Regions from separate parts of the Kribbella speibonae genome, predicted to be linked through region 1. Evidence: riboswitches for the same ligand, from Rfam matches in the RefSeq annotation. Region 1 holds a riboswitch; the other holds the start of a gene.

What was found. A riboswitch is a leader RNA that binds a small molecule or an ion and turns the genes downstream of it on or off. The one in region 1 is predicted to bind FMN.
Region 2: it holds a riboswitch for FMN, as region 1 does, so the genes downstream of both, ribD (bifunctional diaminohydroxyphosphoribosylaminopyrimidine deaminase/5-amino-6-(5-phosphoribosylamino)uracil reductase RibD) here and ribB (3,4-dihydroxy-2-butanone-4-phosphate synthase) in region 1, are expected to answer to the same signal.

The regions. Positions count from the first base shown of each region.
Region 1 is NZ_SJKC01000001.1:16,984-32,428, forward strand. It holds gene E0H92_RS00090 (DUF4185 domain-containing protein) at 1-1,282, shown strand, start outside; gene E0H92_RS00095 (threonine/serine exporter family protein) at 1,279-2,622, opposite strand; gene E0H92_RS00100 (sugar-binding transcriptional regulator) at 2,612-3,589, opposite strand; gene E0H92_RS00105 (apiosidase-like domain-containing protein) at 3,619-5,070, opposite strand; FMN riboswitch at 5,115-5,248, shown strand; gene ribB (3,4-dihydroxy-2-butanone-4-phosphate synthase) at 5,333-5,947, shown strand; gene E0H92_RS00115 (transketolase family protein) at 6,006-6,965, opposite strand; gene E0H92_RS00120 (transketolase) at 6,962-7,840, opposite strand; gene E0H92_RS00125 (sugar phosphate isomerase/epimerase family protein) at 7,837-8,832, opposite strand; gene E0H92_RS00130 (carbohydrate ABC transporter permease) at 8,841-9,731, opposite strand; gene E0H92_RS00135 (carbohydrate ABC transporter permease) at 9,728-10,627, opposite strand; gene E0H92_RS00140 (ABC transporter substrate-binding protein) at 10,631-11,926, opposite strand; gene E0H92_RS00145 (nucleoside hydrolase) at 11,923-12,816, opposite strand; gene E0H92_RS00150 (FGGY family carbohydrate kinase) at 12,935-14,344, shown strand; gene E0H92_RS00155 (hypothetical protein) at 14,331-15,161, opposite strand; gene E0H92_RS00160 (cupin domain-containing protein) at 15,363-15,445, shown strand, end outside.
Region 2 is NZ_SJKC01000001.1:2,594,837-2,610,281, reverse strand. It holds gene E0H92_RS13125 (anthrone oxygenase family protein) at 1-492, opposite strand, end outside; gene E0H92_RS13130 (P1 family peptidase) at 1-8, shown strand, start outside; gene E0H92_RS13120 (NAD(P)-dependent oxidoreductase) at 492-1,130, opposite strand; gene E0H92_RS13115 (MarR family transcriptional regulator) at 1,212-1,673, shown strand; gene E0H92_RS13110 (helix-turn-helix transcriptional regulator) at 1,656-2,621, opposite strand; gene E0H92_RS44665 (hypothetical protein) at 2,684-3,643, shown strand; gene ribH (6,7-dimethyl-8-ribityllumazine synthase) at 3,739-4,215, opposite strand; gene E0H92_RS13095 (bifunctional 3,4-dihydroxy-2-butanone-4-phosphate synthase/GTP cyclohydrolase II) at 4,215-5,453, opposite strand; gene pnuC (nicotinamide riboside transporter PnuC) at 5,454-6,128, opposite strand; gene E0H92_RS13085 (riboflavin synthase) at 6,125-6,760, opposite strand; gene ribD (bifunctional diaminohydroxyphosphoribosylaminopyrimidine deaminase/5-amino-6-(5-phosphoribosylamino)uracil reductase RibD) at 6,761-7,789, opposite strand; FMN riboswitch at 7,900-8,031, opposite strand; gene E0H92_RS13075 (serine/threonine-protein kinase) at 8,240-9,415, shown strand; gene E0H92_RS13070 (vWA domain-containing protein) at 9,462-11,462, opposite strand; gene E0H92_RS13065 (helix-turn-helix domain-containing protein) at 11,571-12,194, shown strand; gene E0H92_RS13060 (substrate-binding periplasmic protein) at 12,358-13,212, shown strand; gene E0H92_RS13055 (amino acid ABC transporter permease) at 13,212-13,958, shown strand; gene E0H92_RS13050 (amino acid ABC transporter ATP-binding protein) at 13,945-14,682, shown strand; gene E0H92_RS13045 (polysaccharide deacetylase family protein) at 14,751-15,416, shown strand.

The DNA of each region.
Region 1 (15,445 bases):
CAGCGGCTGGACCGGACCGGGCGGCGGCGCCGGCGATCAGGCGACGATCGACTGGCGGTGCAACCTGCTGTTCCGCAGTAAGGATCGCGACCTGGCCGACGGGATGTCGCTCGACTCGGCCGCCGAGGACCGGCCCGGTCACGCCAAGGAGTTCCTGCCCTGCAAGAAGATCGACCGCGACGAGCACACCGTGATCCCGACCGCGGGCATCTCGGTCGGCAAACGCCAGTACGTGCAGTACATGTCGGTCAACTACTGGGGTCCGGCCGGCAGTTGGTACACGAACTACTCCGGCTTCGCGTACTCCGACGACAACGGCGAGAACTGGACCAAGGATCCGAACGCCCGCTGGCAGAACTCGAAGGCCTGGGACGACAACTTCCAGATGGTTGCCCTGGTCAAGGACAAGGGCTACGTCTACATGATCGGTACGCCGAACGGCCGGTTCGGCAACGCGCACCTGGCCAGGGTCCCCGAGAAGCAGGTACTGCAGAAGAAGGCCTGGCGGTACTGGGACGGCCGGATCTGGTCACCCCAGGAGTCGGCCGCCGTACCGATCGCGGCCGGTCCGATCAGCGAGGTGTCGGTGCAATGGAACGCGTACACCGGCAAGTGGTTGATGATGTACCTCGACGAACGCCGCGCCTCGATCGTGCTGCGTTCCGCGAAGGACCTCACCGGCCCGTGGAGCGGTGAACAGGTCGTGGTCAAAGGCAGTGAATACCCGGGCCTGTACGGATCGTTCATGCATCCCTGGTCGTCCGGCCAGGATCTGTACTTCACGATGTCGCAGTGGGATCCGTACAACGTCTTCCTGATGCGCACCAAGCTCACCGGTGACGGCCAGACCACCAACCTGGTCACGGATCCCGGCTTCGAGAGCCAAACCAGCGGTACGCCGTCCGCACCCTGGCAACTGAGCGGCACCGGGGGCATCGACCGCACGAATCTCGGCCACACCGGCACCAACAACGCGTTCGTCCGGGACTCGATCGGCACCCACCAGCTCCAGCAGACCGTCGCCGTACGCCCCCACCACCGGTACCGGCTGTCCGCCTGGATCCGGACGGCGGAGTACAACTCCGAGACGATGCTCGGTGTCCGCACGTTGCGCGGGCGCACGATCGCGCAACACACCGGCGGCGCGCACCCGCAGTACACGAAGGTCAGTGTCGACTTCGACTCCGGCCGGGAGTCGTTGATCCAGCTGTACGGCGGATTCTTCGGTCATGGTCAGGACGTGTGGCTGCAACTCGACGACGTCGTACTGGAAGAGCTCTAGGCGGCGCGGCGCCGGCGACGGGTGCGAGTCGTCCGGCGTCGTACCGGGCGGCGAGGGCCGACGAGACGGGGGCCGGCCAGACGGTCCTCGAGACGGCGGGCCTCGCGGCGGATCGGCTGGGCAACGTACTCGCCGAGGATGAGGCCCGAGGCAAGTGCGACGCCGATCGCGACCGCCGTCGTGAGGCTGACGATACCGATCAGCTGTCCGCCGGCCGTCAGTTCGTAGAGTCCCTTGTAGATCGTCAGACCAGGCAGCAGCGGGATCGAACCGGCGACGACCACGACGAGCGGCGGTACGCCGGTCCGCCGGCCGCTGGAGTAGCCGCAGAGACCGACGACGAAGGCAGCGGCAGCCGTGGACCATGCCGGACCGAACGAGGCCCTGGTCATCAAGGTGAAGATGAGCGAGGCCAGTGCGCCCATGACGGCGACCGGGAGCAACGCGCGGAGCGGCGCGTACGACGCGTAGGCGAACGCGACGGCCATCACCGCACCGGAGATCACCATGATCGGGAGGTTCGCCAGCTGGATCGTCTGGGGTTCGATGCCGACCTTCAGACCGAACCTCAGACCGAGCCCGAGCCCCAGCGAGACACCGGCGATGATCCCGCCGGTGAGCAGCATCGCCTCCAGGCTCCGGGCCGCGGCGGTCACGTAGTACCCGGTGATCGCGTCCTGCACGGCACCGGTGAGAGCGATCCCGGCCAGCAGCATGATGATGCCCGCGGCAACGACCAGCGACGGTTTCACCGGCGCGTGCACGGCGTACAGGACCAGGGCGACCGCGGTCGCCACGAACGCTCCGGCGACCTGCTGGTAGAACGCGGGCAGCCGCTGCCGGTTGAACCACCGGTTGTTCAGGTCGATCACGATCGCGGTCAGCACCGCCACCAGCGTGATCAGCCAGCCGCCGCCGAGCAGCAGCGTCGCGCCACCGGCCATCACGCCCCAGGCGAGGACCGCGCTCCACCGCGGGTACGGCGGACCGGCCGACGTCAGCCGGGCGAGTTCCCGCGACGCCTCCTCGCGAGTCACGTCGCCGCGAGCGAACCGTCGTACCAGCCGGTCGACGTCGGTCAGCCGGGAGAAGTCCTGGGACCGGTAGCGGACCAGCCGGATGTGCGTCTCGGGCGCGACGTCCGGCGCGGCCTGGTACGAGACCGCCATCGAGGTGAACGTGATGTCGACCTCGCAGCCGCGCAGTCCGCCGGCCGCGGTGACACCGAGGATCGTCGCGGTCGCGTCCGCCGTACCGGCGCCGCTGGACAGCAGCACCTCACCGACCCGCAAGGCCAGGTCGATGGTGGCGTAGACCTCCCGCTGCTCGTCAGGCTCCATCGAGTAGGCGATGTGCCATCGCGAGGTCGGTGATCAGGATGTTGACCCAGCCGCCGAGCATCGCGGCGCGGATCGCGGAGTACTTGCGGTCGCCGCCGGCCACCCCGATCCGGCGCGGCACCGCCAGCAACTCCTTCGCGGTCACCCCGATGACCCGCTGGTCGAACGTCGAGCGCACGAGCTTTCCCTCTTCGTCGAAGAACCGGAAACACACGTCCCCGACGGCACCGAGCCGGCGCAGCTCGTCCTGGTCGGCCTCCGCGACCGCGTTCCCACTGCGCTGCAGCAGCGGGGAGGGCTCGAGGCTGCCGATCCCGACCAGGGCGTCGGTGAGTTGTCCCCACGTGCCCAGAACGTCCCGAACCGACACATCGTTCATCATCGCCCGGCGAACGGCGGGCGTCCCGACCAGCCCGGGAGCGGGCAGGTAGACCGGCATCCCGCCGGTCAGCTCGGCGAACCGCGCGGTCAGCCGGGTCGCCTGCATCTGCACCGCGGCGTCGCCCAGACCGCCGACGATCTGGACCACCTTGTCCACCACCGGCACGCTCTTGCGCGGCATCCGGTCGACCGCGCTGATCAGCGTCTCGCTCCAGGACGAGATCCCGACCACGTGCCCGCCGGTGAGGGTCATGTCGAGGTACGCCGCCGCGCCGGAGCCCAGCGCGGGCAGTACGTCGTCCCCGACGCCGAGGGTGTCGACGACGACCGCGTCCCGCAGCCCGTACCGGCCCTGCAGCTCGTCCTCGAGGTCGCTGTGCACACCGCTCGGCATGGTCACCACGGTGTGCACGATGCCGACCTCGACGGCCTGCTTCAGCATCCGGGAGACGCGCGCCTGGGACAGGTTCAGTTCGGCGGCGATCTGCGGCTGGCGGATGCCCTTCTCGTGGTACATCCGCGCCACCTTCGCGAGCAGCCGCAGCTCGTCCAGCCCGGGCTGGCGGACACCACGGTTGCTGTTCACGGCGCTCCCTTCGAGACGATCAACCTGGACTATAGGCAGATGTAGACCCGCGGTACGCCACCGGCGTCAGGCAGTGGACTTCCCGGCGTGTCCCGCTTGCCGGTCGCGACCACCGAGCCGTCCCGCGGGTCAACGATCGTGTACGCCAGCGGGACAGTCTCGTCGAACACCATCACCGGCCCGCCGTTCTCGCGGTACACGATCAGGCCGCCGTCGGTCGTGCTCAGCGCCCGCCCCGAGATCGTCCGGGTCCAGTCCGGCGCCATGTCGGTGGTCGGCAACCCGTCCAGGATCTTCCCGAGCATCCCGACGTACGTCGACCCTTCGAAGCCGACCGCCTCGCGCCAGCCCGCGCCCGGCGCGAGGAAGTACTCGGAGTGCCCCGGCTCGTCCGCGTGCAGTCGCCACTGCCACAGGCTGCCCGCGCCGTAGACGACACCCATCGTGCCGCCCGCGCACAGGTTGCTCCACGCCTCGTGGCCCTGCCACCAGCCCTCGGCCACCCCGGTCCGGCCGGTGTGCTCGTACGTCGGTTCGCCGTTCGCGACTGCCTTGACCGGGTGGTTGCGCCACATGTCCGCGACCCGCTCCGGCACGTGCTCGCCGGTGTGCCCGGTCTGGCACCACTGGAAGTCCAGCCAGTCCGCGTCCTGATGGGCATTCGCGCGGATGTGCGGGCGGTAGTGGATGCCGGTCGGCTGCTCGTAGCAGTCGGCACTGTGCACCTCCGCGCCGCCGGCTGCGGTCTGTGGTTCGGTACCGGATCCGTCGCCGCCGACCAGGTAGATCGCCGGCCGGGCGCCGTACCGCGCGACGAGGTAGCGGCAGTAGGCGGCGTACTCGTGCTCCGGAACCACGGTCCCGGCGACGTCCAGGCCCTTCCACCCGAAACCTTGGAAGACGGGCTGCAGCACCGGGACGATCCCGTGCTCGACGAGAATCGCCAGCAGCTCGTCGAGGTACTGGAAGTACTCGTTGTTCAGCTGGTTCAGGTGGCCCTCGGCGAGGTCCTCGAAGCCGACGCCGAATCCCTCGTCCTGCGTGCGGTCCCGCGGGCCGACCGCGCGCATGTCCGGTTGCACCGTCATCAGCAGGACCGCGTTGAAGCCCTTGGACTGTCTGTCCAGGGCGTACTCACGTACTTGCTCGGGGGTGGCGCGCCAGGGCAGGGCCCAGGCGGTATCGGCCACCAGCACCGCGGGGGTGCCGTCAGCGTGCACGAGGCTTCGGCCGCCGGGGGACATCCGCCAGAAGCCGCGCGCGTAGAACGGATTGACCTCGTCCGCCGCCGCGGGCTGTACGTCGAACTCCCCCTCGGCCCACCGCCACCGACCCGCCAGCGGCGCGGCAAACCGCACCTTCCGCACCTCGCCGTCGGAGAACGTCGGGCGGCGGAGGACCGTGCCGGATTCGTGCTCGAAGTCGACCCAGTCGGACGTGACCTGGAGTTCGAGTTCTCGCCAGACGGATGAGATGGACATGACACTCCCGGGGTGCTGGTTGCCGTTAAGCTACTGGTGAGAACACACGTGCTCTGGGGTCGGTGAAATTCCGAGCCGGCGGTGACAGTCCGCGACCCGTGACTTCGTGAGAAGAAGCGGTTGACCTGGTGGAACTCCGGGACCGACGGTGAAAGTCCGGATGGGAAGACGCACGTGGCGACTGCACGTCCCTGAATTCAGGGGCGTGGAGCTTGTCGTTGCCCCGGAGTGCTCTGAGTGCACCGCCGAGAGGACAACGACCGTGAACACCATCACCAGCCTCGACACCATCGAACACGCTGTCGCCGAGCTCGCCGCCGGACGGCCGGTCGTGGTCGTCGACGACGAGGACCGCGAGAACGAAGGCGACCTGACCTTCGCCGCGAGCCTCGCGACGCCCGAGCTGATGGCCCTGCTCGTCCGGCACACCAGCGGGTACGTCTGCGCGCCGGCCGCAGCGGAGATCTTGGACCGGCTCGAGCTGCCGTTGATGGTCCCGAACAACCAGGACAGCCTGCGGACGGCGTACACCGTGTCTGTGGACGCGGCGACCGGTGTCGGGACCGGCATCTCGGCCGCGGACCGGGCGCGGACCGTCCGCGTGCTGGCCGATCTCTCGGCGCAGCCCGCGGACCTGATCCGGCCCGGTCACATCCTGCCGTTGCGCGCCGTCGACGGCGGAGTGCGGCAGCGGCCCGGTCACACCGAGGCCACCGTCGAACTCGTCCGGCTGGCCGGACTGCCGCCGGTCGGCGTCATCGGCGAGCTGATGAACGACGACGGCACGCTGATGACCGGGGCCGACCTCCGCGCCTTCGCCACCACCCACAACTTCCCCCTCATCTCCATCCAGTCCCTCATCACCCACCTCAGCTGACCGTTGCGTCCGAAGAAGTGAGGGCTATAGGCCACGCTTCTTCGGACGCAAGCGTCAGTCAGGGGAGGAGTTGGCGGGCGGCTTCGGCGATGCCCTCGGGGGAGAGGGCGTAGCGGTTGAGGAGGTAGTCGGCTGAGCCTGTGGGGGCGAACTCGGGGAACCCGAGGATCTTCACCCGCGCCGGATGCTGCTGTACGACGGTTTCGGCGACCGCACCGCCGAGGCCGCCGCCGGACACCGCTTCCTCGGCGGTCACGATGCCGGCCGTCTCCCGCGCGGCCGCGACCACGGCGTCGGTGTCCAGCGGCTTCACCGTCGGCATCGACAGCACCCGAGCCGAGATCCCGTCCTCGGCGAGCCGTTCGGCGGCGGCCAGCGCCCGCCACAGCACGGTCCCGTTGCTGATCACGGTGACGTCGTTGCCTTCGCGCACCGTGATCGCCTTGCCGAGCTCAAAGGAGTAGTCGTCGGCGTACACCTTCGGCACGCTCATCCGGCTGACCCGGATGAACACCGGTCCTTCCGAGGCGGCAGCCCAGCGCAGCGCGGCCGCGGTCTCGATCGGGTCGGCGGGCACGATCACCGTCATGTTGGCGATCGCCCGCAGCCAGGCGATGTCCTCGATCGAATGGTGTGTCGGCCCGAGTTCGCCGTACGCGACGCCGGGGCTCATCCCGCAGAGCTTCACGTTGGTGTTCGAGTACGCGACGTCGGCCTTGATCTGCTCGAGCGCGCGGCCGGTGAGGAAGCAGGACGCCGCCGACACGAACGGGATCCGGCCGCCGTTGGCCAGCCCGGACGCGACGCCGACCATGTCCTGCTCGGCGATCCCGACGTTGATCAGCCGGTCCGGGAACGCCTTCCGGAAGCTGTTCAGCTTGCTCGACCCGACCGAGTCGTTGACAACACCAACGATCCGGTGATCGGCCTCGGCCAGCTCGGCGAGTGTCTCGACGTACGCGTCCCGGCAGTCGTACCGCGGCTGGTCCGCGATCGAACGGGTCTCGAGCACTGTCATGCCAGCTCCTTCAGGGCTTGCTGGTACTCCGCGGCGTCGGGCACCCGGTGGTGCCAGGCGACGTTGTTGCTCATGAACGAGATCGGGTGCCCCTTGTGCGTGTGGGCGATCACGAACGTCGGCTTGCCCGGCCGGAACGGTACGGCGGACAGCACGTCGAGCAGTTCGCCGTGATCGTGACCGTTCACCTCGACCACCGCGAACCCGAACGCGGCCGCCTTCTCCGGCAACGGGTCCAGGTCGTTGGTCTCCTTGGTGGTCGCGCCCTGCTGCAGCCGGTTCCGGTCGACGATCACGGTCAGCCGGTCGAGCTGGTACTGCGAGGCCGCCATCATCGCCTCCCAGTTCGAGCCTTCCTGCAGCTCGCCGTCACCGACCAGCACATAGGTACGGCGCATCGAGACGTCGAGCTTGGCCGACAGGGCATGACCGACCGCGACCGGCAGCCCGTGCCCGAGCGGGCCGGTGTTGGCCTCGACGCCGGCGACCTTGTTCCGGTTCGGGTGCCCGTTCAGCGCGGACAGCGGCTTGAGGAACGTCGCGAGCTCCTCGACCGGCAGGAACCCGAACGCGGCCAGCGTGGTGTAGAGCGCGCCCGCGACATGCCCCTTGCTCAGGATGAACCGGTCCCGCTCGGGGTCGTTCACCGTCGCGGGCGTGATGTCGAGCACGGCGCCGTACAGCGTGGCGAGGATGTCGATCGCGGAGAAGTCGCCGCCGATGTGCCCGGCGCCGGCGTGGTGGACCAGCTTGAGGTCCTGGATCCGGATCTGCTGGGCGGCCTCGGCGATGTGCTCGATCTGCTCGGCACGGCTGCTGTGCACCGGCAGCCGTCCGAGGACAGGCATGGTGGTGTGTTCGACGGTCAGCGTCATGCCAGCTCCGCCATCGAACTCAGCAGCACCTTCTGGACCAGCTTCTGCGCGGCGAGCGCGTCGTGCGAGGCCTGAGCGGCGGCCAGGGCGTCCTCGTCCAGTACGTCGAGCGCGTGGTGGATCGCCTTGAGGAACGTGATCGCCTGCTTCGCGGCCTGGACGCTGTCCTCGCGGAACGGGAACTGGTCGAGCTGCCAGACGCCTTCCCAGTTGTTCCTCCGCAGCGTGTGGAAGAACTCGAACGTCTCCACCAGGTGCACCGAGCCGACGACCATGTCGTCGTCCCAGCCCTTCATGTTGTCGTTGACGTCGATCGCGAAGAGCCGGTTGTAGTCGATGGCCAGCTGCGCCGCGTCGGCCGGGGTCTCCTGGCCGTACAGCGAGTGGCCGAAGTCGAGCAGGATGCCCAGGTTGGGCAGGCCGATCTTCTCGATCCCGAGCAACGTGCGGGCGACGTTCGGGAAGATGATCTTCACCCGCGGCTCGCGCGGCTTGTACTCGATCACGAAGTTGATGTCCGGGTGCGCGGACACCAGTTCCTTCAGGCCGTCCAGCGCCAGGTTCCAGATGTCGTGGTAGTTCACCTGGAACGGGTAGTCCCAGCCGTCCTGCCCCGGCCACAGCTTCACGTACGAGCAGCCCAGGTCCTTGGCAAGGTCGGTTGCCTGATGCAACAGCTCCAGCGCCTGCTTGCGGACGGCTGGGTCCGGGTTCGTCAGCGATCCCTTGACGAAGTCGCGGGTGTAGATCTCCGGGGTGATCGCGATCGCCTTGAGGTTGTTCCGTTTGAGCGCGTCCTTGACCTCGTCCAGCGTCCCGTCGTACCCGGCGAACGGCCAGTTCAGGTCGACGACGGACAGGTCGCCGACCGCTCCGGCGCGGTCGATCTGTTCGAGCAGTCCGACCGGTTCGCCGTACCCGTCCGTCGCGTAACGGTCCTTGTAGGTGGCGAAGTGCCAGATGCCCGCGCCGAAGACCGGCATGTCAGTCATATGGGTTCCTATCCTTTGAGCGAGCCGGCGGTGAGGCCGCCGACGATCCAGCGCTGCAGCAGCGTGTAGGCGATGAGAATCGGCACCACGGCAATCAGGATGCCTGCCGCGAGACCGGTGTTGTTGTTGGCGAACTGGCCCTGGAAGTTCAGCAGACCGACCGGGATGGTCTTGTGCGCGTCCGAGTTCAGCAGGATCAGCGCGAACAGGAACTCGTTCCAGGTCGCGACCGCGTCCAGGATCGCCACGGTCACCAGGGCCGGGACCGAGAGCGGCAGGATCATCGTGAAGAACACCCGCCAGTCGCCGGCGCCGTCCACCCGGGCGGCCTCGATGATCTCGTCCGGGAGCTGCCGGAAGAACGACTGCAGCACCAGGACCTCGAACGGGATGCCGAACGCCAGGTACGGCCCGATCAGCCCGAAGATGCTGTCGGTCGCGCCGGCCGAGCGCATCATGATGAAGACCGGGACGATCGTGATGTAGATCGGGATGGTCAGCCCGAGGAACACGGTGAACATCACCGTCTTGCGGAACTTCATCCGCAGCTTGGCCAGTGCGAACCCGAGCATCGCCGACACCAGGACGCCGAGCGGAACTTTGATCAGCGCCAAGATCGCGCTGTTCTTGTACGTCGTGGCGAAGTTGCCGATCCCCCACGCGTCCTTGAAGTTGCTCCAGGTCAGCTGGTCGGGCCAGGACAGCGGCCCGTTGCCGATGAAGTCCGCGAGCGGGCGTACGGCAGTGATCACCAGGAGTGCCAGCGGCGAGATCCAGAAGAGTGCGATCACCGCGAGAACCAGCGTCATCACCAGGCCGCGACGCCCCTTGGGTCCGGGACTCTCGGACGGAGTGGACTCGAGCGGCGGTTCTACCGGGGCTTGGGCGGTGAGGGTCATGAGGCCTCCCTGGTCTGGGAGCGGACGTACGGGATGCCGACCGCGATGGCGACGAGCGTGATCACGACGGCGATCGCGGTGCCGTAACCGGCCTGGTAGTACTGGAAGACGTTGAAGTACATCCACGTCCCCATCACCTGCGTCGACGTACCGGGACCGCCGTACGTCATCGCGTAGATCATGTCGAAGACCTTGAACGAGTCGATCAGCGACAGCGCCAGCACGATGTAGTGCGCCGGCCGCAGGCTCGGCATCGTCACGTGCCAGAACTGCTGCCACTTCGTCGCACCGTCGACGGTCGCCGCCTCGTACAGCTCGTTCGGGATGCCCTGCAGCGCGGCCAGGTAGAGCAGCATCGGGAAACCGGTCCGCAACCAGATCGCCGGCACCATCACGGCCCACAGGGCGGTCGAGTCCTGCCCGAGCCAGGCCTGGGCCAGTCCGTCCAGCCCGATCATCCGCAGGAACGAGTTGATCGCGCCGTACTGCGGGTTGTAGAGCCAGCCCCAGATGCTCGCGATCGACACCAGCGGCAGGACCGCGGGCGTGTAGAAGATCAGCCGCAGGATCGGCTTGCCGTGCACCTTCCCGTTCAGCGCGATCGCCAGCAGCAGACCGATGACGGTTGGTACGGCGATCGTGACCACGGTCCAGATCAGGTTGTTCCGGACCGCCTCCACCACGACCGGGTCCTGCGGCAGCTTGAAGTAGTTGTCCAGGCCGACGAACTTGTACGTCGCGCTCAGGCCGTCCCAGTTGGTCAGGCTGAACCACAGTGACGACAACGCCGGGTACACCAGGAACCCGACGTACACCGCCAGCGCGGGGATCGCGAACAACCACGGGGACCAGCGGCCACCCCGCTTCGGTTTGACCAGTGTTGCTGTCGTTGCCATCCGCTAGCTCTTCGCCCAGGCGGAGACGATCTCCTGCATCTTCTTCGCGGCGGCGTCCGGGGCGACCTTGCCCTGCAGCAGGTCGCTCTGCACGCTGAAGTACTGGTCGGCCTGCTTCTTCGGGAACGCCTGGTCCTGGATCGTGTAGAACGGGTTGCTGCCGTACTTCTGCGCCCACTCGGCCGCCAGCGGCAGCGTCTTCGGGTCGGGCTCCGCGCCCTTGACCGTGGAGGCGGTGACCTGCAGCGCCTTCTGGGTCGCCGGCTGGACGATGAAGTCGATCAGCGCCGCGGCCTTGTCCGCGTTACCGGACTTCGCGTTGATCATGTAGCCCTCGACGAACCCGGAGTGCCGGGCCGGGGTCTTGTCGGTCGGCAGCTCGAAGTTGCCGAACGCGGACGAGCTCTTCTTGGCCGACAGGATCGCCGCCGCCTCGGTCCAGGGCCCGGTGATCGTGTACGCCGTCTTGCCCTGAACGTACGCCGGCTCGATATCGGCCGGGTCGAGGCCGAGCGCACCCTGCGGCAGCCACTTCTTGTCCTGCCACTTCTTGAACAGTGCGAACGCCTCGACCACCTCGGGCCGGTCCCAGCTCTCGGCCCCGGTCAGCAGCTTGTCGTGCAGCTCGGGCCCCGCGGTGTGCTCCAGCAGGTACTCGAACAGGCGCATGATGTCCCAGCCGTACTTCCCACCGAGACCAGCCGGCGTCACACCGACCGCGACCAGCTTGTCGTTGATCGCCTCCAGCTCGGCGTAGGTCTTCGGCGGAGCGCTCACGCCGGCCTTCGCGAACAGGGACTTGTTGTACCAGGCACCGATTCCGAGGGACACGAACGGCACCCCGGCCTTCATCCCCTCGAACGTCATCCCGCCGATCGCCTGGGTGTTGATCTTCGCGTCCCAGCCGTACTTCGAGTAGTACGGCGACAGGTCCAGCGCCTGCTTCGCCTTCGCGAACGGTGCTCCGATCTGGCCGCCCCAGATCCGCCAGACATCCGGGCCCTTGCCGCCGAGCAGTTCGGTCCGCAGCTTGTCCGGGTACACCGCGGCCCCCGAACCGGGCAGGCTGTCGACGGTGGTCGTCGTACCGTTCTGCTCGTCGAACTTCTTGACCTGCGCCTTCAGCAGCCCGATCGTCTCGTCACCCTCGTAGGTGAACAGGCGGAGGTTGTTCGACGCTGCCTGGGTGGCTCCCCCGCCGGTCGACGCACCGCCGCCGGTGCAGGCGGACAGACCGGCGCCGAGTGCGGCGGCGGACGTGAGACCGAGAAATCCCCGGCGGGTGTACGACGTGCTCATGAGTTGCTCCTTTGGCGGGCAAAACGGCGGATCTTGGCGAACATGTCCTCCAGCAGGAAACGGACGTCGACCTGCTCGCAGACCTGGATGGGGTTGTCGGTGCCCGGCAGATACCAGCCGTCGACACCGAAGCGCGGCGCCGGACGGGTCCGGAAGTTGCCGCTGTGCGGGTAGAGCATCAGGGAGATGGCAGGCGAGTCGCCGAGGGAGCGGGACTCGATCGGCTCGCCGTGGTACGTCGCGTTCCACTCGATCAGCTGCTCGATGAGGTACTTCCCCAGCGGACCGGCGTCGCCGATCTTCTCCTCGAGCTCGGCGTAGCTGACCGAGACCTTCGTGTAGACGTCACTCGGGACCTGCCAGACGGTGATCCCGGAGCCGAACACCACGTTGGCGGCGTGGATGTCGTTGGACAGGTTGAACTCCAGCCGGTGGTCGGCCGCGTAGCCGTTGTAGCCGCGACCGCCGATCCAGACCACGATCACCTCGCGGTTGACGATCTCCGGGTCGAGCAGGATCGCCGACGCCATGTCGGTGAGCGGTCCGAGGAAGCTGACGAACAGCGGGTCGCCCTTCGAGGCGAGCTTGGACTCCTGGACGATCAGCTGCGCGCCCGGGGAGTCCAGCGGCGTCTGCTCGTCGGCGATTCCGGTGGGCGCGCCGTTCGCGACCGGGACCTTCCCGGTCAGGTCGAGGAGGCCCAGCAGCAGGTCGATCTCCTCGCGGGACTCCTCCATGCTGCGCTCCGACCGGTGGGTGCCGAAGTGCGCGGGGATCAGGCCGCGGACGTCGAAGGTCGGCGACAGCAGCCCGTGCACGATCGCGAACTGGTCGTCCGCCTCGTTCTTGGCATCGGTGTTGATGATCACCCGGCGTCTACTCGGCCTCACGCGCGCTCCTCGATCCCTTTGAGTTTGAATAGATATTCAGTAGTGCATAGCCTGTCGCCATGAGTGTCACCACGCGGCTAGAGTCACGTCAAGAGCTCAGTTGAAACTTGGAGGGGCGATGGTCCAGGCGGTACTCGCGATCGACCAGGGCACGACCAACTCCAAGGCCGCCCTCGTCACCCCCGAAGGCCACCTCCTCGCCACCGGCTCCGCCCCCGTCGGCCTCTCCACACCACGCCCCGGCTGGGTCGAACAAGACCCCGAAAACCTCTGGCAGAGCGTCTTGCACGCGATAGCCACAGCAACCTCGTTCGAGGACGGTCGCGTGGAGGTCGTCGGGATCGCGCTTTCCACTCAACGGGAGTCCGTCGTGGGCTGGGACCGGTCCGGCGAACCCGTCGGCCCCGTCCTCGGCTGGCAGGACGTGCGGACCGCCGAGTGGTGCGCGCAGCTCCCCTCGACCGTCGACGACCTGGTACGCCGACGTACCGGCCTCCGCGTCGACGCGATGTTCTCCGCCCCGAAGATGCGCTGGCTCCTCGACCGATCCGACGCGTACGTCGGCACCGTCGACGCCTGGCTGATCCATCGCCTGACCGGTTGCCAGGAGCACCTGACCGAAGCCGGCAACGCGTCCCGCACCCTGCTCTACGACACCGTCGACCTTGACTGGTCGCCAGAACTACTGGAAGCGTTCAACATCCCCCGAGCAGCGCTCCCCGACGTACGACCGTCGAACGCCGGCTTCGGAGTCACGAAAGATGTACCAGGACTCGCCGACGGCATCCCGATCGTCGCCGTACTGGCCGACTCACATGCCGCGATGTACGGCCAGGGCTGCACGCAGGCGGGGACGGCGAAGGCGACGTACGGGACCGGCTCATCGGTGATGACGCCGATCGCCGGTTTCGAGCCAAGCGGATGCACGCTCGCCTGGCTGACCGACCGGCCGATGTACGCACTGGAAGGCAACATCGTGTCGTCCGGCGCCGCGCTCGCCTGGACGGCCGACCTCCTCGGCCTGCCCGACGTCGGTGCGCTGACCACGCTCGCGGCGACCGTCGAGTCAGCCGAAGGCGTCGTACTCGTACCGGCTTTCGCGGGGCTCGGAGCACCGCACTGGGATCGCGAGGCACGGGCGGCACTGACGGGGATGAGCAGTTCGACCACGCGGGCGCACATCGCGCGGTCGGCAGTCGACGCGGTCGCTCACCAGATCTGCGACATCACGGACACCATCCCGGGCACGCTCAGCAGCCTCCGCGCGGACGGCGGCGCGACGGTGTCCGGCCTGCTCATGCAGACGCAGGCGGATCTGCTCGGTCATCCGGTCGAGGCTGCCGACGTACCGGAGATCTCTGCCTTGGGTGTGGCCGAGCTGGCCTGGACCACGCTCGGGGAGACGACCGGCTGGGCCGGTAAGCGGTCCTTCCGGACCTTCGATCCCGGTATGGACGCCGGCGATCGTGACCGGCGGCGCGCCGAATGGGCCCAGGCGGTCGCCTCGGTCCGGGTCAGGCCAGCTTGATCCGGAACACGGCCAGCCGCGCGTCGTGGCCGTCGACGTTCATCGGGATCGCCTTGGTCCCGACGAGGTCCAGGCGGACCGTACCGTCGCCGGGCAGCCAGTTGATCCGGTCGATGCCCTTGGCAAACACCTTGCGCTCGGCGTCCTGACCGGTCGCGCGGTCGTAGCCGGGGTTGTTGGTGTCGGCGGTCCAGATCACCAGGTGACCGTTGTTGTGGTGGGCCATCACGCGTTCGCGGTGGAGCTTCTTGTGCAACTGCCATTCGTCGCGCAGGTTCGGGTTGTTGTTGCCGTTGTAGGCGCCGGCGATGTAGTGCGAGTTGATCAGCGCGAACTTCAGCCCCGGGTGCGCGGTGTGCTCGACGACCACCTCGTTGATGAAGCGCGGCGGAGTCACGTGAGCGATACCGCCGTGCACGAACGTCCGCTTGGAGTTCACGAGCTTCCACGGCGCCGGGACCGAGATCGGCACCCGGAAGGACTTGGGGTCGCGCAGGAACGCGTTGTGGTACTTGGGCCCGAAGTGCCGCGTGATCATCGGCGGCTCACCCGAGTCCCCCTCACTGATCTCCTGCCAGCCGACGAACGGCCGGTGCCCCGGGTCGCCGCCGCGGACAGCCTGGATCGCCGCCTCGCGGGCTCCGAGGCGCTTCCGTCCGATGTTGGCGGTCACCACCGGTAGCCGAAACCATCCGGTCGCCGATTCCCGAGCCGCTTCGTTCGGTAGTGCGGCCTGGGCTGCACCCGCTGTGCCGAGCGCGGCCAGCGCCCCACCTCCGAGCATCAGCACCTGCCGCCGGCTGAACCTGTCGACCATGAACACCTCCACAAGAGTCCGGCCGAGCGGGCCGGAGGGCGAATGTCTTGCTGACGGGCTACGACGTAGCCAACCTCACAGCCGTTCCACCAGAGTGGTGGAGATCGCTTTCCGTTACAGGTTGACGTGGGGTTTTCGCCCACCTATGGTTACGGTCACAAGCTCTGGAAAGCCCTTTCCCAGGCTCGGAGGGAGGTGTACATGTGTGAGTTCGAGCCCGGATCTGCGGTGGCGCTGCCCGGCGGTATCGGCATCTCGAAGCTGACGGTGTACGACATCGAGGC
Region 2 (15,445 bases), 2.6 Mb from region 1:
CTCTTTGAGCACCCGCCGACCATTTTCAGGGTCTCGAGATGGTTGGCGGGTGCTCAAGGTCGATCCGATCAGTGCGCCGAACGCGAGTAGTGCGGCCGCTGTGCGGATCAGGTGTGCGAGCTGCCAGCGATCGCGTACGGCGGCCCAGTCGGTCGGCGGGTTCTGCACCGACCAGGCGGTCTGGTCCGAGTTGATCGGCAGGTTGATCGCCAGCGTCGTCACGAAGACGACGACCAGCAACGCGACCGCCGCCAGCACCACGCGCCGATCGTTGCCCCGGGCCCAGATCGCCAGCACCACGGTGGTGACGATCGCCGGAATCAACGTCACCGAGGCGAGCCGATCCAGCGAGTCCAGCTCGACCAGCCGAACCTGCGTGTAGACCGAAGCCCCGAACCCACGCAATGAGTTCTCCAGCACCGCCACAGACACCAGGAACCCGGCAAAGACACCACTGAAGACCAGACTCAGCCCGCGAACGACGCGCGCCATCAGTACGCCACCCCAACCGGCTGGCAGACCGTCTCCGGCCGATCTAGCACCGCAAGCATCAGATGCGCGACGTCCGCGCGCGAGATCGTGTACCCGCGCGTCACCGTGCCGCCGACCTCCGTCCGGTAGGTCCCGGTCAGCGCCTTGTTCGTGAGCTTCGGCGGCCGCACGACCGTCCATTCCGTCGTACTGCTTCTGATGTCCGCTTCCATCACCCGCAGATCGGCGTACACGTCCGCAGCGAACGCGTTGATCATCGGATAGAGCAGCCGCCGGTTGAGGAAGCTCTCGTCCGGCGGCACCGGCCCGAGCGGCGCGGCACTCACCGCGACGAACCGCCGTACGCCCACGGCCTCCATCGCCGCCAGCATCGACCGCGTGCTCTCCGACGCGACCGGCCCGTCCTTCCGCCCGCGGGCCCCGACGCCGGAGATGACCGCCTCGCTCCCGTCGACGGCGTCCCGCAGCGGCTCCGCCTCGGTCAGGCCCGGTACCCGGATCACCTCCAGCGCCGGATGCTCCACGTCGTACGCCGACGACGTACGCACCACTGCCGTCACCTTGTGCCCCGCGTCGAGCGCCTGCCGTACGACGTGACCGCCGATCCCGCCCGTCGCCCCGAACACCGTGATCCTCATCCCGACCGCCTCCCTGAAATCTTCTCTGTTACTCATATAGTATGGAACTCATAAGATATGGAACAGATACAGGGAGGTGACATGCGCCACCGCCGGCGGACCGGGAACGAGATCAAGGCCGCGCTCCGCGACCTGCGGATCCAGCTCGTGCTGCTCAACCACCAGGTCGGCGGCGAGCTGGCGTTGAAGGACGTCGACCTCGACTGCCTCGACATCCTCGCCCGCGACGGCCCACTGACGCCGAGCGTCCTGGCCCGCCGGGCCGGCCTGCACCCGGCGACCCTGACCGGGATTCTCGACCGGCTCGAAGACGCCGGCTGGATCGCCCGCGACCGCGCCCGGCCGGACCGTCGCAGCGTCACGATCCGTGTGCTGCCGGACCGCGGGATGGAGGTGTTCCGCCTGTACCAGCCGATGATGAGCGCGATGGACGACGTACTGGCCGATTACACCGAGGCCGAACTCGAGCTGATCGCCACGTTCCTGCGGCGCAGCGCCGCAGCAGGCGAGCGTGTGCTGGGGCGCTCAGCTGTAGAGAACTGACAGCGTGCGGCCGAGACTCGCCAGCTCGGCCCGCAGCTCGGCGGGCTCCAGCACCTCGACCGTGTCCCCGAAGCGGCAGAGGGAGGCGGCTGCGTTCGGGATGGACTCGATCGGGATCGTCACCACCACACTCCCGTCGGCGTCTGGTTCGGCGGCGGCGACGGCTTTGACCAGCGCCGGGTACGAGACGTCGTACATCTTCGCGGCCAGCCGCGCGGACACCCGGACCACGGCCTCTGCTGTGTAGCGGACCTGGTCGAAGCCCTCCAGGTGGTCCCGCCAGAACTGCTGCAGCTCGAATCCCTCGTCGCGTTCGAACACTTCGTCGGTCGGCGTCAGGTCGAGGATGTTGGAGACGCGGTACGTGCGCAGTCCGCCGGGCGTGGACGCCACGACGTACCAACTGCCGTTCTTCAGCACGAGTCCGTACGGTTCGAGGATCCGCTCGACCTCGCGGGGCTCCTCCCAGCGGCGATACCGGACCTTGATGCGGCGGTCGTGCAGTACGGCGTCTGCGACGGCGGAGAGCTGTGGTGAGGTCTCGGCTTCCTGGTACCAGGCGGGCAGGTCGAGGTGGAAGCGGTTCTTCAGCCGGCCGGCGCGGTCGCGCTGATCGGGCGCTAGCGCTGCTAGCAGTTTGAGTTCAGCGGCGCTCGTCTCCGCGGTCAGTCCCAGTGCGGCGGCCGCGCCTGGCATGCCGACCAGGAACAGCGCGGCGGCCTCCTGTTCGGTGAGGCCGGTCAGGCGGGTGCGGTAGCCCTCGACCAGGCGGTACCCGCCTGCTCGGCCTTGGTCGGCGTACACCGGAACCCCGGCCGCGGCGAGCGCCTCGACGTCGCGATAGATCGTCCGCAGCGACACCTCGAGCTCATCGGCCAGCTCGCGCGCGGTCAGCTGCCGCCGCGTCTGCAGCAACAGCAGGATCGACAGGAGCCGGCTCGAACGCATACTCCGAGGTTAGTCCTTATGACTGCCATGGGTTGTCAGGTTTTGCTCCCAAGCTGTCCGGTATGACGACTTGGACCAAGGTGACCGGCGACTTCGACTTCCTCAACGGGTACTTCGACGTCCACCACCGAACCCTCAAACAGGCCTTCGTGGGCTGCGACGAATGGCTCGAGTACGACGGAACGACGACCGCGCGCACGCACTTCGACGGACAGATCAGCATCGACGAGATGCGGTTCCCGACGAAGGGGTCCTACGGGCTGTCGCTGCGCGTGTTCGACCCGGAGTACCTGCGATGGAGCATCTGGTGGGTCGACAGCCGGACGATGCAGCTCTACCCGCCCGTGCACGGCGGCTGGACCGCGGACGGCTCGCGGTGCCGGCTGGTCGGCGAGGACACGCACGAGGGGAAGCCGATCCTGTGCAGCTACGAGTGGTCGGACATCACGGCCGAGACCGCGCACTGGGAGCAGGCGTACTCCAACGACGGCGGCGAGACCTGGGAAACCAACTGGATCATGGACTTCACCCGGCGCCACACTCCCCCGCCCGCACTCGACGTACCGAAGCTCACCGACGACTTCGACTTCCTCGTCGGCCGCTGGTCCTTCCACAACCGGCGCCGGCGTCCGGTGCTGGGCGAGCCGTTCGAGTGGTACGAACACGACGCGACGATGGAAGCCAGAACCTACTTCGACGGCGCGATCAGCTTCGACGAGGGCTGGTTCCCGAGCGAGGGTTTCCGCGGCGCGACGATCCGCCTCTACAACCCTGTTGAGAAAACCTGGTCCATCCACTGGATCAACAGCCAACGCGGCCGCCTCGAAACCCCCGTCATCGGCGCCTTCCAGGACGGCACCGGCACCTTCGAAGGCCCCGACGAATGGAACGGCCAACCCATAGACGTCCGCTTCCTCTGGACCCCCGGCACCGACAAAGCCACCTGGCAACAATCCTTCTCCCCCGACAAGGGCAAAACCTGGACCCCCAACTGGCACATGGAACACACCCGCACCGAGTAGCGCGACGCTGAACCCGCAGCCGCCTGGGTTGGGGAGGATTACATGCCGTTCCGGGTACAAAACCCTCCCCAACCCAGCACGCGTGGGGTGGACTTCTACGGGTTCAGCTGGCGGACGGCGGCCAGGGTTGAGAGGGCGGCTTGGGTGGCTTCGTAGCCTTTGTCTTCTCGGCTGTCGGGGAGGCCGGCTCGGTCCAGGGCCTGGGGATCGTTGTCGCAGGTTAGTACGCCGAAGCCGATGGGGACTCCCGTCGTCACGCCCACCTGCATGAGGCCTTCGGTCGCCGCCTGGCAGACGTATTCGAAGTGGGGAGTGTCGCCGCGGATCACCACGCCGAGCGCGACGACCGCGTCGTACCCGGACTTCGCCGCGTGTAGCGACGCGACCGGGAGTTCGAAGGAGCCGGGGACCCGGATGACGGTGTGCTCGGTGACGCCGGAGTCCTCGAGTGCGCGGAGGGCGCCGGCGAGGAGGCCGTCGGTGACTTTCGGGTGCCACTGGGCGGCGACGATCGCGACCTTGGCGTCTTCGACGCGAGGTACCTCGATGGTGGGTGCTCCACTGCCCGACATCAGCCGGCTCCGTTCTCTTCAGTCAACACGCCACCCGGCAAATGGTGGCCCATCCGATCGCGCTTGGTGCGCAGGTACCGCAGGTTGTGCTCGGTCGGGTCGATGGAGATCCCGCGGCGTTCGACCACGTCGATGCCGTACCCCTGCACACCCGCGAGCTTGTCGGGATTGTTGGTCAGCAACCGCACTTCCTTGACACCCAGGTCGGCGAGGATCTGCGCACCGGTCCCGTAGTCGCGAGCGTCCGCCGGCAACCCGAGGTCCAGGTTCGCGTCCACCGTGTCGCGGCCCGCGTCCTGCAGTTCGTACGCCTGCAGCTTGTGCAGCAGCCCGATCCCGCGCCCCTCATGCCCGCGCAGGTAAACCACCACACCGCCCTCGGCCGCGACCTGCCGCATCGCCTCGTCCAGCTGCGGCCCGCAGTCGCACCGCAGCGACCCGAACACATCACCGGTCAGGCACTCCGAGTGCAACCGCACCAGCGTCGGCCCATCACCGAGCGAGCCGCGCACCAGGGCGAGCTGCTCCGACCCGTCCACGATGTTGCGGTAGCCGTGGGCAACGAAATCGCCGTACTGCGTCGGCAGCGTCGTCGTCGCGACCCGCTGGATCTGGGACTCGGTACGGCGCCGGTACCGGATCAGGTCGTCGATCGACACCAGGACCAGCCCGTGCTCGTCCGCGAACGTCCGCAGGTCGTGCCCGCGTTTCATCGTGCCGTCGTCGTTCACCAGCTCCGAGATCACCGCGGCCGGCGTCAGCCCGGCCATCCGCGCCAGGTCGATCGACGCCTCGGTGTGACCGGGCCGGACCAGTACGCCGCCCTCGCGACCGCGCAACGGGAACACGTGCCCGGGCTGCACCAGGTCGTACGGCTCCGAGGCGGAGTCAGTCAGCACCCGTATCGTCCGCGCCCGGTCCGCGGCCGAGATCCCGGTGGAGATCCCGTCCCGCGCGTCGACCGAGATCGTGTACGCCGTCCGCATCCGCTCCCGGTTGTGCGGCGTCATCAGCGGGATCCCGAGCCGGTCGAGCTCCGAGCCCTCCATCGGCACACACACCACACCGGAGCTGTACCGGATCAGGAACGCCAGCAGCTCCGGCGTCGCCTTGGACGCGGCGAAGATCAGGTCGCCCTCGTTCTCGCGGTCCTCGTCGTCGACGACGATCACCGGCCGGCCGGCGCGAATCTCGTCGATCGCGTGCTCGATCGTGTCGAGCTTCAGCACGTCACCCATCTATCCCACCACCACAGGTTCAGGAGCTTGGACCCGCTCACGGTTCTGGATCTTCCACCACGACGCGAATCCGACGACGCAGAACAGCCCGTACACGATGTACATCGACGCCGACGGGTAGAACTTCGCCTGGATCAGCAGCGGTACGCCGACCACGTCGACGGCGATCCAGATCAGCCAGAACTCGACGAAACCACGCGCCATCCCGTACGTCGCCAGGATCGACCCGGTGAGGATCCACGCGTCCCACTGCGGGCCCCACGATCCGAGTTCGCGCAGAACGAAGTACGAGATCGCGTACAGGACGACCGCGATACCGGCGAGCTCGAGCCGCTCGCGCGCGGTCGCCCACCGCGGCTGGACGCCGGTCGCGGCGCCGCCGTGGCGGGTCTGGTACCAGCGGTACCACCCGTAGAGGCTGACGAGCGCGAAGAACACCTGACGCCCGGCCTGGCCCCAGAGGTCCTTGTCCTGCGGGGTGTCGAAGATCCCGCCGACGAAGACCGTGAACAGCAAGACGTTGCCGACGATGCCGACCGGCCACGCCGACACCAGCCGGCGCATACCGAACAGCGCGCTGGCCAGACCGAACACGTTGCCGACGATCTCGCGGACCAGCACCTCCGACCCGGCGATCGTCACCGTGGAGTGCAACAACCAGTCGATCGGATTCACCGCACGCCTCCGTCGTCCTTCACGTCGTTCACGTTGCCTGCGGCAAGAAGTCGTTCCACGTACTTCGCGATCACGTCGACCTCGAGGTTGACGGTGTCGCCGATCTTGTTCGCACCCAGGACGGTCAGCTCCAGCGTGGTCGGGATCAGGCTGACCCCGAACGTGCCGGACGCGTCGTCGACATCGGTCACGGTCAGCGAGACACCGTCGATCGCGATCGAGCCCTTCTCGGCGACGTACTTGAGGATCGCGGGTGCGGTCGCGATCCGGACGTCTTCCCAACGCTCGCCGGGGATGCGCGCCGCGATCGTGCCGGTACCGTCGACGTGGCCCTGGACGATGTGACCGCCGAGCCGTTCGTGCGCGGCGACGGCCCGCTCGAGGTTGACCGGGGAGCCCTTCTGCAGACCGCCGAGGCTGGTCCGCTGCAGCGTCTCGCGCATCACATCCGCGGTGAACACGCCGCCGCCGTACTCCACCACCGTCAGGCAGCAGCCGTTGACCGCGATCGACGCGCCGTGCGCGGCGTCCTCGGTCACCTTCGGACCGCGGATGGTGAGCCGCGCGGCGTCACCGTCCAGCAAGTCCAGTGACTCGACCGTGCCGAGTTCTTCGATGATGCCGGTGAACATCTACTTTCCTCCCAGAGGAACCAGGGTCAGCCGGACGTCGTCGCCCAGGCGGGTGACGTCCGCTAGCTTGAACCGCCGCAGGTGGTCGATCGATTCCGCGCCGAGGTCGCCGACCGCGCCGTACCCGGAACCGAGCACGGCCGGGGCGACGTACGCGACGATCTGGTCGACGAGCCCGGCGCGCAGGAACGCGGCGGCCAGCGTCGGGCCGCCTTCGAGCCAGAGGTGCCGGATCTGCCGGTCGTCCAGCTGCCGGAGCACCTCGGCGGGATCGTGGGTCGGCAGCAGCAAGGTCTCCGCGCGCTCGTTGCGGACTCGCGCGGTGGGCGGGATCTCACGGTCGCCGACGACCACCCGCAACGGCTGCCGCGCCGCGGGTACGTCGTGCTCGTCGCGGACCGTCAGTTCGGGGTCGTCGTCCAGCACCGTCTGGGTGCCGACGGCAATCGCATCGCACTCGGCGCGCTGCCGGTGGACGTCGGCGCGCGCGATCGGACCGGTGATCCACTTACTGGTCCCGTCCGGTGCCGCGGACCGCCCGTCGAGCGTGGTCGCGAACTTCCAGGTGACGAACGGCCGCCCCGTCCGGACGCTGTGCAACCAGACCTGGTTGACCGCCTCGGCCTCGGACTGCAGGACGCCCTGCACGACGTCGATGTTCTTGTTCCGCAGCTTGTCGGCGCCACCGGAAGCGGTCCGGTTCGGATCGGGTACGGCGTACACGACGCGCGCGACCTCGGCCTCGATCAGGGCGTCCGCACACGGACCGGTCCGGCCGGTGTGGTTGCACGGCTCGAGCGTGACGTACGCCGTACCGCCGCGGGCCTGTGCGCCGGCCATCCGGAGCGCCTCGATCTCGGCATGCGGGCCGCCGGCAACGGCATGGAAGCCCTCGCCGACCGGATGCCCGTCGCGGCCGGTGATCACGCACCCGACGACCGGGTTCGGATGGGTGCTGCCGGTACCTCTCGCAGCCAACTCGACAGCACGCCGCATCCAGGCGATGTCGATCGGCGACGCGTCGTTCACTACTCGGACCCCTCGTCGTCACGGACGCACTCCGGGGCCTCGACCGGCACGTCTGCTCCGCCGCCCGCCGGGACACAGGTGACCCAAGGCGCCAGAGCACACCCGCCGACCGCGTGCGCCTCCCATCCGGACTTTCACCGTCGGTCCTGGAATTCCACCAGGTCAACCGATCGCCGAACCGCAGCGACCGGGTCGCGGACTGTAACCGCCGGCTCGGAATTACACCGACCCCGGAGCACGCGAGTGGGTTCACTCGTGCTTCAAGTATGCCCCTCCCCGCAACCCGCACCACGACCCAGGTCACATCCTGAGCCGGCACCCTGGCACCAAGCCGCGGTGGCGGTGAACAAGGTATTTCCTGTTCACCGCCCCCGCGGGGTGTTCCCAGCCCCGGTGGGCGGCGCCGCTGGAGCCGGTCGAGGAGTCCGGTGAACCTGTACCTTCTTGCCGGTGGAGGCGTTTGCTGGGCGGTATCGGCTGATCGACCTGATCGGAACCGGCGGGATGGGTTCGGTCTGGCGCGCCTGGGACCTGCGGCGCTCGGCCTATGTCGCCGCCAAGGTCCTCGGGCAGCACGACGCCGGCACTCTGCTGCGCTTCGTCCGGGAGCAGTCGGTACGGATCCAGCACCCGCACGTCGTCGCCCCGCACGGCTGGGCCGCGGACGACGACAAGGTCGTGTTCGCGATGGACCTGGTCCGTGGAGGTTCGGTCGCCACGCTCCTGGGAGACCACGGGCCGCTGCCGCCGTCGTACGTCGCCGTACTGCTCGACCAGCTCCTGCAGGCGCTGTCCGCGGTGCACGCGGCGGGCGTCGTACACCGCGATCTCAAACCCGCGAACCTGCTCCTCGACGCGACCGGCACCGGCCGCCCGCACCTGCGCCTGTCCGACTTCGGCGTCGCCGGTCTGGTCGACGAACCGCGCATGACACGGAACAGCACGGTCCTCGGCACCCCTGGCTATCTCGCACCCGAACAACTGTCCGGCGAGGACCCCGACCCCCGCCAGGACCTGTACGCCGTCGGCGCCGTCGCCTACGAACTCCTCACCGGCGACCGCCCCACCGGTTCCCGCCCATCCGCAGCCGGCCCGTTGGCCGACTTCATCCACACCTGTACGGCGACCAACCCCGCGGACCGCCCCGCCACAGCCCGAGCCGCAGCCCGCCTACTCGCCGAAACCGGCACCCTCCCGCCCGCAGGCACCCTCCCGTGGACCACCCAGCCCGACGCCCCTGAAGTCTTCGACCAACTCCCACCCCTCCCACCCTCCTGGACCCCCGCCGGCCCAGCCAGCCCCAGCGGAAACACCACCGCGCCAGCCGAGCCCACCCAACCTCCCCAAGCAGTCGGCCCGGTCCAACCCACCGCCGCCGCCGGGACCACCAGCTCCAACGGGCCCGCGCGACCCGCCAACCCCACCGGAGCCACCGGAGCGGGCGGGCCTGCTGGGGTGGAGCGCTCGGCGGTTTCGCAGGGTGCCGGGGTGCAGGGCTCGGCGGTTTCGCCCGGTGCCGAGGTGGAGGGGGCGGGGCGGAGGCGGGGGCTGGTGTGGTTGGCGGTGGGGTGTTTTGTGGGGGCTGCGGGGTTGATCGGTAGTGCTGTCTGGGTTCTGGTGAACTGAAGGCGACGAAGCCCGGGACGCGGATCGTGTCCCGGGCTTCCGATTGTTACCGCGGCATCTGCGGGCCACCCCAATTGTTCGACTGCGCGGGAGCCGGCTTCTTCCGCAGTCGGGCGATGATCAGCCCGCCGATCAGGAGGAGCACAGCGCCTCCCCCGCCGAGTCCGGCGACCAGGGCCACCGGTGTCCCGTCATCCGAGTCGGAACGTCCCTGCACCGGCTCGCCGGCCCGGTTCTTGTCACCGGAGTCCCCCGGCTCCGACGGCGTCGTACTCGGTGTCGCGCTCGGCGTCTCGGTCGGCGTAGGGGTCACGGACTCACCCGAGACCGGTGTCGCGCCGTCGACGTACTCCGGCTTGCCCGCCCCCGCCGTACCGACCACGCCGACCGTGAGGTTCAGCGGGATCGTGAACGCCTTGTCGTTCGTCTTCCGGGTCAGCGACACGGCCAGGTAGTACTCGCCGGGCGTCGACGTTCCGGTGTCCTGGTTGTTGGCCCCGTTGCGGTTCAGGTACCGGATCTCCTTGGTGGTCAGCCCTTTCACCAGCCCGCGCTTCGTCAGCACGGCCTTCGTGTACGAGCCGCCTGGTACGTTCTTGGCGAAGATCGCGAACACGTCTTCACCGGTCGGCGAGATCAGCGCGCTGTCGAGGTACCGGATCCCGTCGATGGCCGCGGCCGCGGCGCCGGCCATCTCCGGGACGGTCACCTGCGCCTGGATCCGCTGACCCCAGTCCGCCTTCACCCGATACAGCTGGAGCTCGCCCGGCATCAGCGTCGTCTTGTACGTACCCGGCTGGAGCAGCGGCGCGTCCGGGAAGCTCGACCCGGGAACGATCTCGCGCGGCGTCGACGCGGACATCTGCGTCCAGACCGGGTCAGCGGCCGCCGCCGGCAGGTGCGTGATCGAGTCGACCGGCGGCTCCTCGTCGATCCGCAACTCGTACGGGACGCCCTTGAGTTGCAGGTAGTCCTTCCCCGGGTTCACCGTGAGCACCAGCTGATCGGAGTCGGCGCACTCGTCGTTCTTCTTCTCGTACTTCGACCAACTGGCCGCCGTCCCGGTCGCCAGCCCCTGGTCGCCGTCGAACCCCCGCGGGTAGCTCCAGCCGCACTGCTCACCCGTGAGCGTGTTGAGCCACACCTCGGACTGGATCACGAAGCTGCCACCGGCCGGACGCCGGAAGCTCACCCCGGCGCGCAGCGTCGAACCCTTGATGGTCCGCTTGATCAGGTAGTGCTTCGAGGTGTTGTCCACACCGAACGTGTCGGAGTAGTGGCCCGGGGCAAGCACCGGTGCGCCTTCCTGCTGCGGCGCGCCGTGCACCGGCGTCCCCGAGATCCGGAACGGGCGGAAGGCTCGGGTCGACAACCTGCCCAGACCCGCCTCGAGATCGACGGTCGAGTCGGCGTCGTAGTAGTCGCCGCGCCCTTCGCGAGCCACACACTGCAGCTGCGTGCGCGCCTTCCCGCCGACGCGGAAGCCCACCACGTCGATCTTCAGGTCGATCCCCTGCTGGGCGATCGATCGTGCCACCGCGCACGGCTCCGGCGCACAGGTCGCCTCGCCGTCCGAGACCAGCACGATCGTGCGCTGACCGACCGGACCGAGATCCTTCGCGGCCTGTTGAAGGGCGTAGCCGATCGGGGTCTCGCCGTACGGCTTGTACCTTGCGATCGCCGCCTGCAGCTGGGGCCGGTTGCCGGTCCCGATCGGGACGGTCAGCTGGGTATCGGTGCAGGCGCCCGCCTGAGTGCGTTTGAACACGGTCGCGCCGTACACCCGGAGGCCGACCTCGGCCGCCTCGGGGAGCTTGGTCACCACACTCGACAGCGCCGTCCGGGCGGCGGCGATCTTGGCGTGCCCGTCGCCGGCCGGCTCCGCCATCGAGCCCGACGAATCGAGGACCAGCACGAGCTTGCCGCCGCTCGGAGCAGGGTCCGCGAGCGCGGCCGGCGTGGTCAGGCCACCCAGGACCGCGGCCAGCGTGACGGCGAGGAGCGCCCACACCACGGGCCGGCGGCGGTGTGCCTGGTGAGTCGTCATGGTTTCCTCCGGTGAGATTCGCTGCCGCAAACCTTCGCAGTTTGCTATCGCAAATGTCAAGCCCGTTCCAGGCTGGAATTTCCGGTTCGCAAGTGCGAAGATCTTTGCATGGAGCAGACGGCACACAATCTGCAGCAGCAGGTCGAGCTGTACGGCGAGCCGCTGGGCGAGGTGGTCCGGCGGATCACCGGCCAGCTCGGCCTGACCCAGGGCGGGCTCGCCCAGGTGATCGGCCTGTCCGCGCCGATGCTGTCGCAGCTGGTCAGCGCGCAGCGGGTGAAGATCGGCAATCCCGCGGTGGTGTCCCGGCTGCGGGCTGTGTCCGAGCTCACCGACCTGGCCGTGGCGGGCGGGATCGAGCCTGATCGCGTCGCGCACGAGCTGGACGAGATCCGCGCCGCCACCGGCGCCTACACGCGCCCGACCACAGCCCATCTGGCCCGCTCGGCCGCGCCGGGCCAGCCCGCTGCAGGACCGGTCGCAGGGCAGCCCATCGACCCACCGGCCCGTTTCCTGCGACCCACGACCTACGTCGGCGAGCTGCCCCCGTCCCCGTCGGCGCGCAGTGTCGTCCGGGAGATCCAGGACCTGTTCCGGGCCGTCGCTTCGGCCGAGGAGATCCAGCAAGCGGCCGCCGCCGTGGACTCGCCGGCGATCGCCGAGTTACTGCTTGCCTACGGCACCGGCAGGACAGCCGACGCCCTGGCGCACTACGAGCGGCACCACGGCTGACAACGCCAGGAGCGATAGCACCCGGCTGATATAGCACAACCCGAGTAGACATTAGGCGCTGTCTCACGCCTCGTCGGCACGGAATGCGCGCCGCGCGGCTGGTGTTGGCTTGCTCCGGCGGGGCGAACCGTCCTGCCTTCGTTGACGTTGTGAGGAGACAGTTGTGCGCGCGTTCGGCGCTTTTCGGCGGGTTGTCGCAGTGGTCGGGGCCATCACCTTGGCGAGCGCGATGGTTGCCTGTGGCAGCAATCAGGACAAGTCCGCGGCCGGCGGCGAGGATCTGGGGCTGATGTCGGCGGGGACGCTGCGGATCGGAACCCTGACCGACGCGCCGCCGAACGTCTACGTGAAGGACGGGAAGTTCACCGGCTTCGACAACGACCTGATCACCGCGGTCGCGGCCAAGCTGAACCTGAAGCCGGAGTTCGTCGGGACCGACTTCTCCGCGCTGCTCTCGCAGGTGAACGGCGGCCAGTTCGACCTCGGCAGCTCGTCGATCACGGTCACCGAGGCGCGCAAGAAGACGGTTGCGTTCAGCAACGGGTACGACTTCGGCTACCTGGGCCTGAACACCACGAAGACCTCCGGTATCACGTCGTTCGACCAGCTCACGGGCAAGCGGGTCGTGGTCGTCCAGGGCACCGTCCAGGACGACTACGCGACGCAGAAGAACCTGAACCCGGTCCGCGTCCCGAACTACAACGCTGCGCTCGGCCAGCTCAAGGCCGGTACGGCGGACGCCTGGGTGAGCCCGGCGGAGATCGGCGAGAAGATGGCCAAGGAGCAGGGCGGCGGCACGGTGATCCTGGCCGCGAAGGAGCTCAGTGACGCGCCGATGGCGTTCGCGGTGGCGAAGAGCAACGACAAGCTGCGCGAGGCGGTGAACAAGGCGCTCGACGAGGTGATCGCCGACGGCACCTGGACCAAGCTGGTCGAGCAGTACTACCCGGGTCGCGCCGTACCGGCGAACTTCAAGCCGGGCAGCGGATCGGTCAAGTTCACGGCTCCCAAAGCCTGATGGACATCTGGTCCACCCTGAGTGACACCTTCCTCGACTGGGAGTCGATGAAGGCGGTCCTGCCCGAGATGCTGAAGGTAGGACTGGTCAACACTCTGATTCTGGCGGCCGCCTCGGTCGTGCTGGGCACTCTGCTCGGCATGATCGTGGCGGTCCTCGCCTTGTCCAGCAAGCGCTGGCTGCGCTGGCCGGCGAAGATCTACACCGACATCTTCCGCGGCCTGCCCGCGATCCTGACCATCCTGCTGATCGGCCAGGGCCTGTCCCCGATCACCCGGCACTGGTGGGGCCCGAACCCGTACCCGCTCGGCATCCTCGCGCTCTCGCTGATCGCCGCGGCGTACATCGGCGAGATCTTCCGTTCCGGCATCCAGAGCGTGGAGAAAGGCCAACTCGAGGCCGCCCGTGCGCTGGGCTTCAGCTACACGAGCGGGATGCGGCTGGTCGTGATCCCGCAAGGGGTACGGCGGGTGCTCCCGGCGCTGGTGAACCAGTTCATCGCGCTCGTGAAGGAGTCGAGCCTGGTCTACTTCCTGGGCCTGCTGGCGAGCCAGCGCGAACTGTTCCGGATCGGTCAGGATGCGGCCGCGACCAACGGCAACCTGTCCCCGTTGCTGCTCGCGGGCATCTTCTACCTGGTGATCACGGTCCCGCTGACGCATTTGGTGAACCACTTCGACAAGCGCCTGCGCGAAGGACGGCCGAGCGACGTACAGCTGGAGGAGGTGGAGCATGCAACACGTTGAGGCCGCGAGCCTGGAGGTGTCCGGTGTCGAGCTCGCGTTCGGCAGCAACAAGGTGCTGCGCGGCGTCGATCTCGTCGTACCGGCCGGGCAGACCGCGTGTGTGATCGGCCCGTCGGGTTCCGGGAAGTCGACGCTGCTGCGCGCGATCAACCGGCTGCTCGAGCCGGACGCGGGTGATGTGAAGCTCGGCGGCGAGTCGGTACTGCGCGGCGATCCCGACGTACTGCGGCGACGGATCGGCATGGTGTTTCAGCATTTCAACCTGTTCCCGCACAAGAGCGTGCTCGACAACATCACGCTTCCGCTGCGCAAGATCAAGAAGCTCGACGCCGACGCCGCCCAGGCCGCGGCCCGGGCGCAGCTCGAGCTGGTCGGCCTTGCCCACAAGGCCGGCGCGCGGCCCGGGAACCTGTCCGGCGGCCAGCAGCAGCGGGTCGCGATCGCACGGGCGCTGGCGATGCAGCCCGAGGTCATGCTGTTCGACGAGGCCACGTCGGCGCTCGATCCCGAGCTGGTCAAGGGCGTGCTGGCGTTGATGGCAGATCTGGCCGCGGCCGGGATGACGATGGTCGTGGTCACCCACGAGATGGGGTTCGCCCGCGAGGTCGCGGATCAGGTCGCCTTCATGGATCACGGGGTCGTGGTCGAGTCCGGCGTACCCGGGCAGATCTTCGGCACGGCAGAGTCGCCGAGGTTGCGGCAGTTCCTGTCCCAGGTGCTCTGAACCCTGGCGGAATTGGTTGCCTGGGGCCACTATGGGATCAGGGCGACCATAGCTGGGGGATGGTTGTGATGAAGAGACGTTTGGCAGTGCTGATCGCGAGCGTGCTGCTCGGGCTGGTGGCGTTGACCGCGCCACCAGCCACCAGCACGTCGGCGGCGGCGCCGGACCGGGTCAAGTGGGTGTATCTGACTTTCGACGACGGTCCGAGCCCGCGCTACACGGCGCAGATCCTGAAGATTCTTCAGACCTACCGCGTGCGGGCCACGTTCTTCGAGGTCGGGCAGAACGTCAAGCGGTACCCGGCCCTGACCCGGCGCGTCGACCGGCTCGGCCACAGCGTGCAGAACCACTCCTGGTCGCATCCGAACCTCACCAGGGTCAACTGGGCCACCTTCAAGTACCAGGTTCGGACCACCGACCGGTATCTCCGGGCTCAGACCGGCTACACGCCGCGTTGCCTCCGGCCGCCGTACGGCGCGACGAACAGGGCGGTCGCGCAACGGGCCACGATGCTCGGCAAGCGCATCGTCCTCTGGTCCGTCGACCCGCGCGACTGGACCCGGCCAGGGGCGTCGACGATCGCGCGCCGGGTGCTGTCGAAGGTGCGCAGCGGCTCGGTGATCCTGCTCCACGACGGCGGCGGCAACCGCGCCCAGACCGTGGCCGCGCTCCCCACGATCCTCAAGACGCTGAAGGCACGGGGATACGTCTTCTACCCGCTGTGGTGCACGTAGGCGTCCGGTATCCGTGATTCGTTGACATG